Regions from separate parts of the Indioceanicola profundi genome, predicted to be linked through region 1. Evidence: predicted binding sites of a transcription regulator. Region 1 holds the regulator's gene; the other holds the start of a gene.
The links. The regulator LexA, encoded in region 1, represses DNA repair genes until DNA is damaged. The targets are predictions, from matches to a motif close to ATGTTCTANTTTGGTTC.
Positions count from the first base shown of each region.

Region 1 (4,254 bases):
GGCTCTTCCTGTCCTGGTTTTCCATCGATCCCAGAACGATCCTTCAGGATAGCTGGAAAGCGATCAAGGACGTGGCAGGGCTGGCGGTCGATTTCGTGGACTGGGCCATTCCCTATATCCTGACCGGCGCGGTGGTCGTGGTGCCCGTGGTGGCTGTTACCGCCGGGCTTAAACTTCTACGCGACCGGCGCCCGCCGCCACCGCCGCCGGCCAGCGAATAGACGGCTCAGCCGCCGGCACCGCCCACGCCTTCTGCGATGGTCGCAGTGATCAGCCGCGCCCCCTTCTGGAAGTTCATGGTGACCATCAGCGTTGCCCGCCCCTTGATCAGATGCACGGCTTTGTCGGCATCCACGGGCAGCGGAACGTTCCGGGACATGCAGAAGGCGACCAGGGCGGCCTGAAGCTCCTGCTCGCCGATCTTCAACTCGGGGCCGGTTGTTACCCGTATACGCGCCGTCAGCCCGCCCTCACTGGGAACCAGGTCAACGGCGCTGATATCCCCCTCGGGAAGCGTGTCGCGGAGCTTGCGCCGCCGGTCGAGAATGGCGGTGACGACCTCTCGGTCGGTGAAGACAATGCAGCGCAACTCCTTCATCGGAGAGCCCCTTCCTGAATAGAAGAAGCAACCTAAGCCGAAATTGCGGATATCGCCAGAGACATCGCCAATGACCGGTCCGGCAGAGCCGACTCTGCGGCGAGGCAGGTCCGGCTCAAACGGCGCGCCTTCGGCAGAAAGAATGCGAACACAGAAGAAGGCCCAGCTTGAACCGGGCCTTCCTCAACCAATCTGGACGAATGCAGGGCTTCCATCCGGAGACAGGTCCCGCACGTCTTCCGGTAGGCTCAGTACTTGCGGATCAGCCCAACCAACCGGCCCTGGACGCTGACCCGGTCGGCACCGAAGACACGGGTTTCATAGTTCGGGTTGGCGGGTTCCAGCGCGATCGAGTTGCCCTTGCGGCGCAGCCGCTTCAACGTGACCTCGTTCTCATCCACAAGCGCCACGACGACGGAACCGTTCTCTGCCGTGTCGCAGCGCTGGATGATGACAGTGTCTCCATCCATGATTCCGGCCTCGATCATCGAATCGCCCGCAACCTCCAGCGCGTAATGCTCTCCCGTGGCGAGCATGGCTGCGGGGATATCGATGCTGCTCGAATTATCTCGCAGCGCCTCGATGGGGAGACCGGCGGCGATGCGGCCGTAGAGTGGAAGCGAAACGGCCTCCGCCTCTGGCTGGCTTTCCCGGCCGGTCAGAGCCCCACGGAAGTCGCCGCGGATGACGTTGGGACGGAATTTCGGCGTCGTCTCTGCCTTTGATGCGGGAGAAGCCACCTGGTCCGGAAGACGGGTCACTTCCAGCGCGCGAGCGCGGTGGGGGAGGCGGCGGATAAAGCCGCGCTCCTCCAGACCGGTGATCAGGCGGTGAATGCCGGACTTGGACTTGAGCCCAAGGGCATCCTTCATTTCATCGAAGGAGGGAGACACGCCGCCGGCCTGCAGCCGCTCATGAATAAAAAGCAGCAGCTCCTGTTGCTTGCGTGTCAGCATTTCGCCTCTCCCGGCCGGTGGACCACAAAATCTAGAACAAACCTGGAATGTACCGCCTCTGTTCTAGTCTTGTTCGCAACGTTCGTCAAGGGCGGCTGCTTGAACTACCCCGGACGGCTCAGCATCGTTCGGGTCACAGATCGTCGAGGGGGATGATGACGGCTTCCGAACCGGCAGGAGCTGCCGGGGCGAGTGGAGGGCGGACGATCAGGCAGTCTGCCGCGGCAAGCCTGCTCAGCATGCTGCTGTCCTGCTGCGGGAAGGGGGTCGCGATGTCCGTTCCATCGCTATCGCGCTGCGACGTTGCCCGCATGTAATCCTCCCGTCGGTCATTCGCCGGCAGGTCCGCACCCAACCGGGCGCGACGGGTCACGGGCCCGGTCTCGGCCAAGCCCTGCATGGCCATGAGCAGCGGACGGGCGAATAGAACGGAACAGACCAGGGACGAGACCGGATTGCCGGGTAGGCCGATGACCGGCATCTCGCTAATGCGGCCGAACATCAGGGGCTTGCCGGGGCGAAGGGCGATTTTCCAGAAATCCAGTTCCATTCCCTGGGTGCCGAGAACGCCCCTGACCAGATCATGTTCTCCGACGGAAACGCCCCCGGTCGTCAGCAGAAGATCGCATCCGGCAGCGCCCCGCATATGCTCGAGCAAGCTGTCCGGCGTATCGCGGGCAACGCCCAAATCCACGGGTTCGCCTCCACTGCGGCGGACGAGGGCGGCCAGGGTAAGGCCGTTGGAACTGACAATCTGCCCTGGTCCCAGCGGCTCACCGGGCATGTTCACCTCATCCCCGGTGGCCAGAATAGCGACGCGCGGGCGGCGGCGGACCATCAGCCAGGGCACGTTCATGGCGGCCGCCAAGGCCAGCCCACGGACGCCGACACGTTGGCCCGTCCTCAAGCCGATATTTCCCTGCCGGAAATCCAGCCCCTCCTTACGTATCCACCGTCCAGGACCGGAGCCTTCCCGGATCACGACGCTGCCGCCCAGTTCCTCACAATCCTCCTGGATGACGACCGTGTCCGCGCCGGCGGGGATCTGGCCGCCGGTGAAGATGCGTACCGCCTCGCCGGGGCCGACTGACCCCGTGAAGGGCCGGCCGGCAGGAGATTCTCCAATGCGGCGCAGAGTCACCGGAAGAACGGAAATATCCGCCGTCCTGACAGCCCAGCCGTCCATGGCGGAGACATCCGCGGGAGGCTGTGAGAGTCGGGCGACGACATCCGCAGCAAGCACCCTGTCGAGCGCGTCGGGGAGGGCCACCTGCTCCGCCGGGAGAAGCCGAGCCTGGGCAAGGATGCGGGCACGGGCCTCCGCGACGGAAATCATGGGGCGTCCGTAGCACCTGCGGCATTCCAGGTGCCGCTCTTTCCGCCGGATTTGTGGACCAGACGTATGTCACCGATGCTCATCCAGCGGTCCACCGCCTTGCACATGTCGTAGATGGTAAGGGCAGCAACGCTGACAGCGGTCAGCGCCTCCATCTCCACGCCGGTCCGGCCCTTCAGCTTCACGGTGGCTTCAATGTCGACTGCGCTGTCCTCTTCAGCCAGCTCGAACTCCACCGCAGCCTTGGAGATGGCCAGCGGATGACAGAGCGGGATCAGGTCCGAGGTCTTCTTGGCGGCCATGATGCCGGCCAGACGCGCCACAGCCAGCACGTCGCCCTTCTTCATTCCGCCGTCACGGATCAACGCAAAGGTTTCCGGCCGCATCGAGACCCGACCGCGCGCCGTCGCCACACGCTCCGTCTCATCCTTGGCGGACACGTCCACCATGGCGGCATTGCCCTGGGCGTCGAAATGGGTGAGGCGGGAATCCTGCTGGTCTGTCATTGCTTTACGCCGCGTCATGCAGGCTGGCGGAGAGGAGGGTGCGGGTCGCTGCGGCCACATCGGGCTGCGACATCAGACTCTCACCTACCAGGAAGCGGCGGGCACCCGCCTTCGCGAGACGCGTCACGTCGTCTGGAGAATGTATCCCGCTCTCCGCCACCAAGGCGCGGCCGGCCGGAACCATGACGGCCAGTTTCTCCGTCGTGGAAAGGTCGACAGACAAGGTCTTGAGATTCCGATTATTTACGCCCAGCAGGCCGGTAGGGAGCTTGAGGGCGCGCTCCATCTCCTCCGCATCGTGAACTTCAATCAGGACGTCCATACCGTGCGCCACGGCGACATCATGGAGCTCGGATGCCTGTGCGTCACTGAGCGCGGCCATGATCAGCAGAATGCAGTCCGCGCCCAGAACACGGCTTTCAACGACCTGGTAGGGGTCGATCATGAAATCCTTGCGGAGGGCCGGAAGGTCCACCGCGTCCCGCGCCTCGGCAAGGTAGCCGTCATTGCCCTGGAAGTAGGGAATATCGGTGAGCACAGAAAGGCAGGTGGCGCCGCCCTCCTTGTACGCGCGGGCCAGCGTCGCCGGGTGGAAGTCGGCGCGGATCAGGCCCTTGCTGGGGCTGGCCTTCTTGATCTCGGCGATCAGGGCCCAGCGACCCTCGGCAACCGATCTTTCCAATGCCTGGGCAAATCCGCGCGGAGCAGACTGTGTGCGGGCCAGCGCTTCCAGGTCGGCCAGGGATCGGCGCGCCTTGCAGGCGGCGACATGCTCTGCCTTATGGGCGCAGATACGGGCCAGCACGTCGGGCGGACGGGGCGCGGTCATTCTTCGACTGCCTGCGTATGGGTGATGGC
Region 1 covers NZ_CP030126.1:1,377,524-1,381,777, reverse strand. Annotated here, with positions in the region: gene DOL89_RS06565 (DUF6460 domain-containing protein) at 1-221, shown strand, start outside; gene DOL89_RS06560 (hypothetical protein) at 227-598, opposite strand; gene lexA (transcriptional repressor LexA) at 847-1,554, opposite strand; gene DOL89_RS06550 (molybdopterin molybdotransferase MoeA) at 1,688-2,890, opposite strand; gene moaC (cyclic pyranopterin monophosphate synthase MoaC) at 2,887-3,396, opposite strand; gene trpC (indole-3-glycerol phosphate synthase TrpC) at 3,401-4,225, opposite strand; gene trpD (anthranilate phosphoribosyltransferase) at 4,222-4,254, opposite strand, start outside.

Region 2 (4,254 bases), 220 kb from region 1:
CCGTCCGGCACCTGCTCGTACTGCATGAAGACGAGATTCCATATTTCGACGAAACGGTCGCCATCCTCATCCGGGCTGCCCGGCGGGCCGCCGGCGATGTGAGGGCCGTGATCGTAGAAGATCTCCGAACAGGGGCCACAGGGGCCGGTGTCGCCCATCATCCAGAAATTATCGGAGGTCGGAATGCGGATGATCTTGTCGTCGCCGAATCCGGCCACTTTCTTCCAGATGGCCGCCGCCTCATCGTCCGTGTGATAGACGGTGACGCACAGCTTCTCCTTCGGCAGGCCGAATTCCTTGGTGATCAGGTCCCAGGCGAACTTGATCGCATCGTCCTTGAAATAGTCGCCGAAGCTGAAATTACCCAGCATCTCGAAGAAGGTGTGGTGCCGAGCGGTGTAGCCGACATTTTCGAGGTCGTTATGCTTGCCGCCGGCGCGGACGCACTTCTGCGAAGTCGTGGCGCGGCTGTAGGGCCGCACCTCCTGCCCCGTGAAGACGTTCTTGAACTGCACCATGCCGGCATTGGTGAACATCAGCGTGGGGTCGTTGCGCGGCACCAACGGCGATGAGTCCACCACGGCATGGCCTTGGGACTTGTAGTAGTCCAGGAAGGTGGCGCGGATGTCGTTGGCGGTCTTCTTGCTGCTCATGATGCCGGCTCTGGTCCGAAGCTTGATGCAAATGCGACGGGCGTCGCAGGAACGGAGGTTCTACCGTGGCAACATGGGGACTGTCCACGCCCTGGGACAGAGGATGATGATTACCGGCACCGGACTGGGCGCGCCTGCGCCGTCCATCCTCACGCCGCGCAAAGAAAAACGCCCGGCCGATGTGGCCGGGCGTTTGGGTCTGCCGGATCAATCCGGGCTGGAAGCGTCGGCGTCGGCTTCCGGGGTGCCCATCATGGCGCCGGCGACGATGCCGGCATTGGCCCGGACCTTCTGCTCGATGGCGCCGGAAATTTCCGGGTTGTTCCGCAGGAACGTCTTGGCGTTCTCGCGGCCCTGGCCGATGCGGGTGCCATCATAGGAGAACCAGGCGCCGGACTTCTCCACCACGCCGGCCTGGATGCCGAGGTCGAGCAGCTCGCCCACTTTGGAGACACCCTCGCCATACATGATGTCGAACTCCACCACCCGGAACGGCGGGGCCATCTTGTTCTTCACCACCTTCACGCGGGTCTGATTGCCAACCACCGTGTCGCGGTCCTTGATCGCGCCGATACGGCGGATGTCCAGACGGACGGAGGCGTAGAACTTCAGGGCGTTGCCGCCCGTGGTCGTCTCCGGATTGCCGAACATCACGCCGATCTTCAGGCGGATCTGGTTGATGAAGATGACCATGCACTTCGACTTGCTGATCGAGCTGGTCAGCTTGCGGAGCGCCTGGCTCATCAGGCGGGCATGCAGGCCGACATGGCTGTCGCCCATCTCGCCTTCCAGCTCGGCCCGCGGAACCAGTGCGGCCACGGAGTCGATCACCAGCACGTCGATGGCACCGGAGCGGACCAGCGTGTCGGCGATTTCCAGCGCCTGCTCACCGGCATCGGGCTGGGAGATCAGCAGCTCGTCGATGTCCACGCCCAGCTTGCGGGCGTAGGACGGGTCGAGCGCATGCTCCGCGTCCACGAAGGCGCAGACGCCCCCGGTCTTCTGGGCCTGCGCGATGGCGTGCAGGGCCAAGGTGGTCTTGCCCGAGCTTTCCGGACCGTAGATCTCGATAATGCGGCCACGGGGGAAACCGCCAATGCCGAGCGCGATATCAAGGCCCAGCGAGCCGGATGAAATAACGTCAGCCTCGGTCGGCAGCTCGCGCGTGCCGAGTTTCATGATCGAACCCTTGCCGAAGGCACGTTCGATCTGGCCGAGGGCGGCGTCGAGGGCTTTTTGTTTGTCCATGGGTGTTTCAACCAGACGCAGTGGAGCTGCCGACATGTGACTGTCTCCCCTTCCTTCTCGCACGAGCCATGCGGGTGTTCAACTCGCATGGAATGTACCGTGTTTGTTCTTCGCCGCCAAGCGAATTCGTTTTCGTTCTGTTCTCATTCAGGCGAACGGAACGGAGGCTGTGGCTGCACAGAACGCGACAGTGATGGAAGTCGACAGATGGGTGGTGGGACCCGCCGGAAGGCTGGGGTGGACGGCGGAGGGGGGATCACCGTCCTGAGGCCCGCCGGCGGGGGACCCTTGATATGGGTGTCCGACCAGCCTGAACAAGGCGCGAACACCCCAGCCGAGTCGATTTGGCCGGGGATTCTCGACAGTACGAAACGCCTATCCCGCCCGCTGCCAGGGACCCTGAAGGCTGCCAGATTGTTACCACCTGGATAGTCACGAAATGTGAGGAGGCCGGGATGCTACCATTGCTCCGGACCACAGGGCTGGCCGCCCTTGCCGTCCTGCTGACCACGCCTGGCGCAAGCGCGCTCGCCCAGAGCGCGCTCGACGACCGCGGCTGGTACGCCCCTGCCGGCCGGGGCCTGGAGCCGCGCGGTCCGAGTTGGAGCGGCACGGCAGCGGGTTCGATGCCGACCGACCCTTATGAAAGGCTCTACGGTCGGGAGCGGGAGCCGGAAGTCGCTCTGGGAACGCCCCCCGCCGGCCTCATCACCGGTCTGGACTCGCCGCTGCTGGGCGGCGACCCCTATGCGGTGCAAGGAATTCCGGGAGCCCCCTTCCCCGATCTCCGGTCGATCACCACGCCGAACCTGGGCGCGGCGGACCCGGATGTTCCGGGCTACTGCCAGCCGGCCGCAACGCCGGGCGCGTCACAGCTCTGCCTGACGCCGGAGGGGGACTGGGTGGAACGGGAATAATGGAAGCGGTCGCGCTTCAGCCCGACATGACTTCCTTCACCTTGGAGGCGAGTTGCTTCAGGCTGAACGGCTTGGGCAGGAACTCCAGCGTTTCACCGTCGTCCATGGCGCTCCGGAACCGGTCCTCGGTATAGCCGGAAATGAAGATCACCTTTATCTCCGGCCGGAACTTCCGGACTTCCTTGATCAGGGTCGGTCCGTCCATCTGCGGCATCACCACATCGGTGATGATGAGATCGATCTGCACCCCGTCCTTGCGCAGCAATTCAAGCGCCTGCTCGGCATGCCGGGCTTCCATGACGTGATAGCCCTTGTTGCGGAGCGCCCTGGCGCCGAACACCCGCACCGCGTCCTCATCCTCCACCAGCAGGATCGTTCCCATACCGGTCAAGTCGGCCGGCGTGCGCTCCTTCGCCTCCGCGGCGGCGGCGGTCTGGACCGTTTCCACATGGCGCGGAAGGAAGATGGAGAATGTCGCGCCCTCGCCCGGTACGGAGTCGACGAACACGAATCCGCCCGTCTGTCGCACGATGCCGTAGACGGTAGAGAGCCCCAGGCCGGTGCCCGACCCGATCTCCTTGGTCGAGAAGAAGGGCTCGAAAATCCGCTGCAGATTCTCCTTCGGGATGCCGCAGCCTGTATCCTGCACCTCGACCACCACATAATCGCCGGGCGGCATCACTTCCGTCTGCCGGTTCACGGGCTTTTCGGCGGAGAAATTCGATGTGGTGATGGTCAGGCGCCCGCCGCCGGCCATGGCGTCACGGGCATTGACCGCCAGATTGATGATCACCTGCTCCAACTGGCCCTGGTCCACCTTCACAAGCCCGAGATCGCGCCCGTGGACCATCCGCAGCTCGATGTTCTCACCGATCAGGCGGCGCAGCAGATTTGACAGCTCTCCCAGCACATCGGTGATGTTCAGCACTCTGGGCTGAAGCGTCTGCTGCCGGGAGAAGGCCAGAAGCTGCCGGACCAGGTTCGCGGCCCGGTTGGCATTCTGTTTGATCTGCATGATGTCGATGAAGGAATGGTCGCCCGGCTTGTGCCGCAGCAGCAGCAGGTCGCAGAACCCGATCATCGCGGTCAGCAGATTGTTGAAGTCGTGCGCCACGCCGCCGGCGAGCTGGCCAATGGCCTGCATCTTCTGCGACTGGGCGAACTGGGCTTCCAAGTTCTTCTGCCCCGTCATGTCGACGACGTGCAGGATGAGGCCCGGGACGCCAAGATCGCCCTCCGCATCGAACCGGCGGACATAGATGTTGACCACCGGCCCGCCAGCCCCGCCGATCCGTACTTCCAGCGGCTGGTCCGGAGTAACGTCCCCGCCCCCGCCAACGGCCGAAAGTCTGGCCACAAAATCCGCCCGCTGGTCGCGCGGCACCAGCAAGGCCACGGACTTGCCGCGTATCTCGTCCAGGGACTTGGCGGCAAAG
Region 2 covers NZ_CP030126.1:1,159,126-1,163,379, reverse strand. Annotated here, with positions in the region: gene alaS (alanine--tRNA ligase) at 1-653, opposite strand, end outside; gene recA (recombinase RecA) at 861-1,937, opposite strand; gene DOL89_RS05470 (hypothetical protein) at 2,357-2,818, shown strand; gene DOL89_RS05465 (hybrid sensor histidine kinase/response regulator) at 2,835-4,254, opposite strand, start outside.
Region 2: a site for LexA is predicted at 2,028-2,044, ahead of recA (recombinase RecA). Genes of this name have one in related genera too.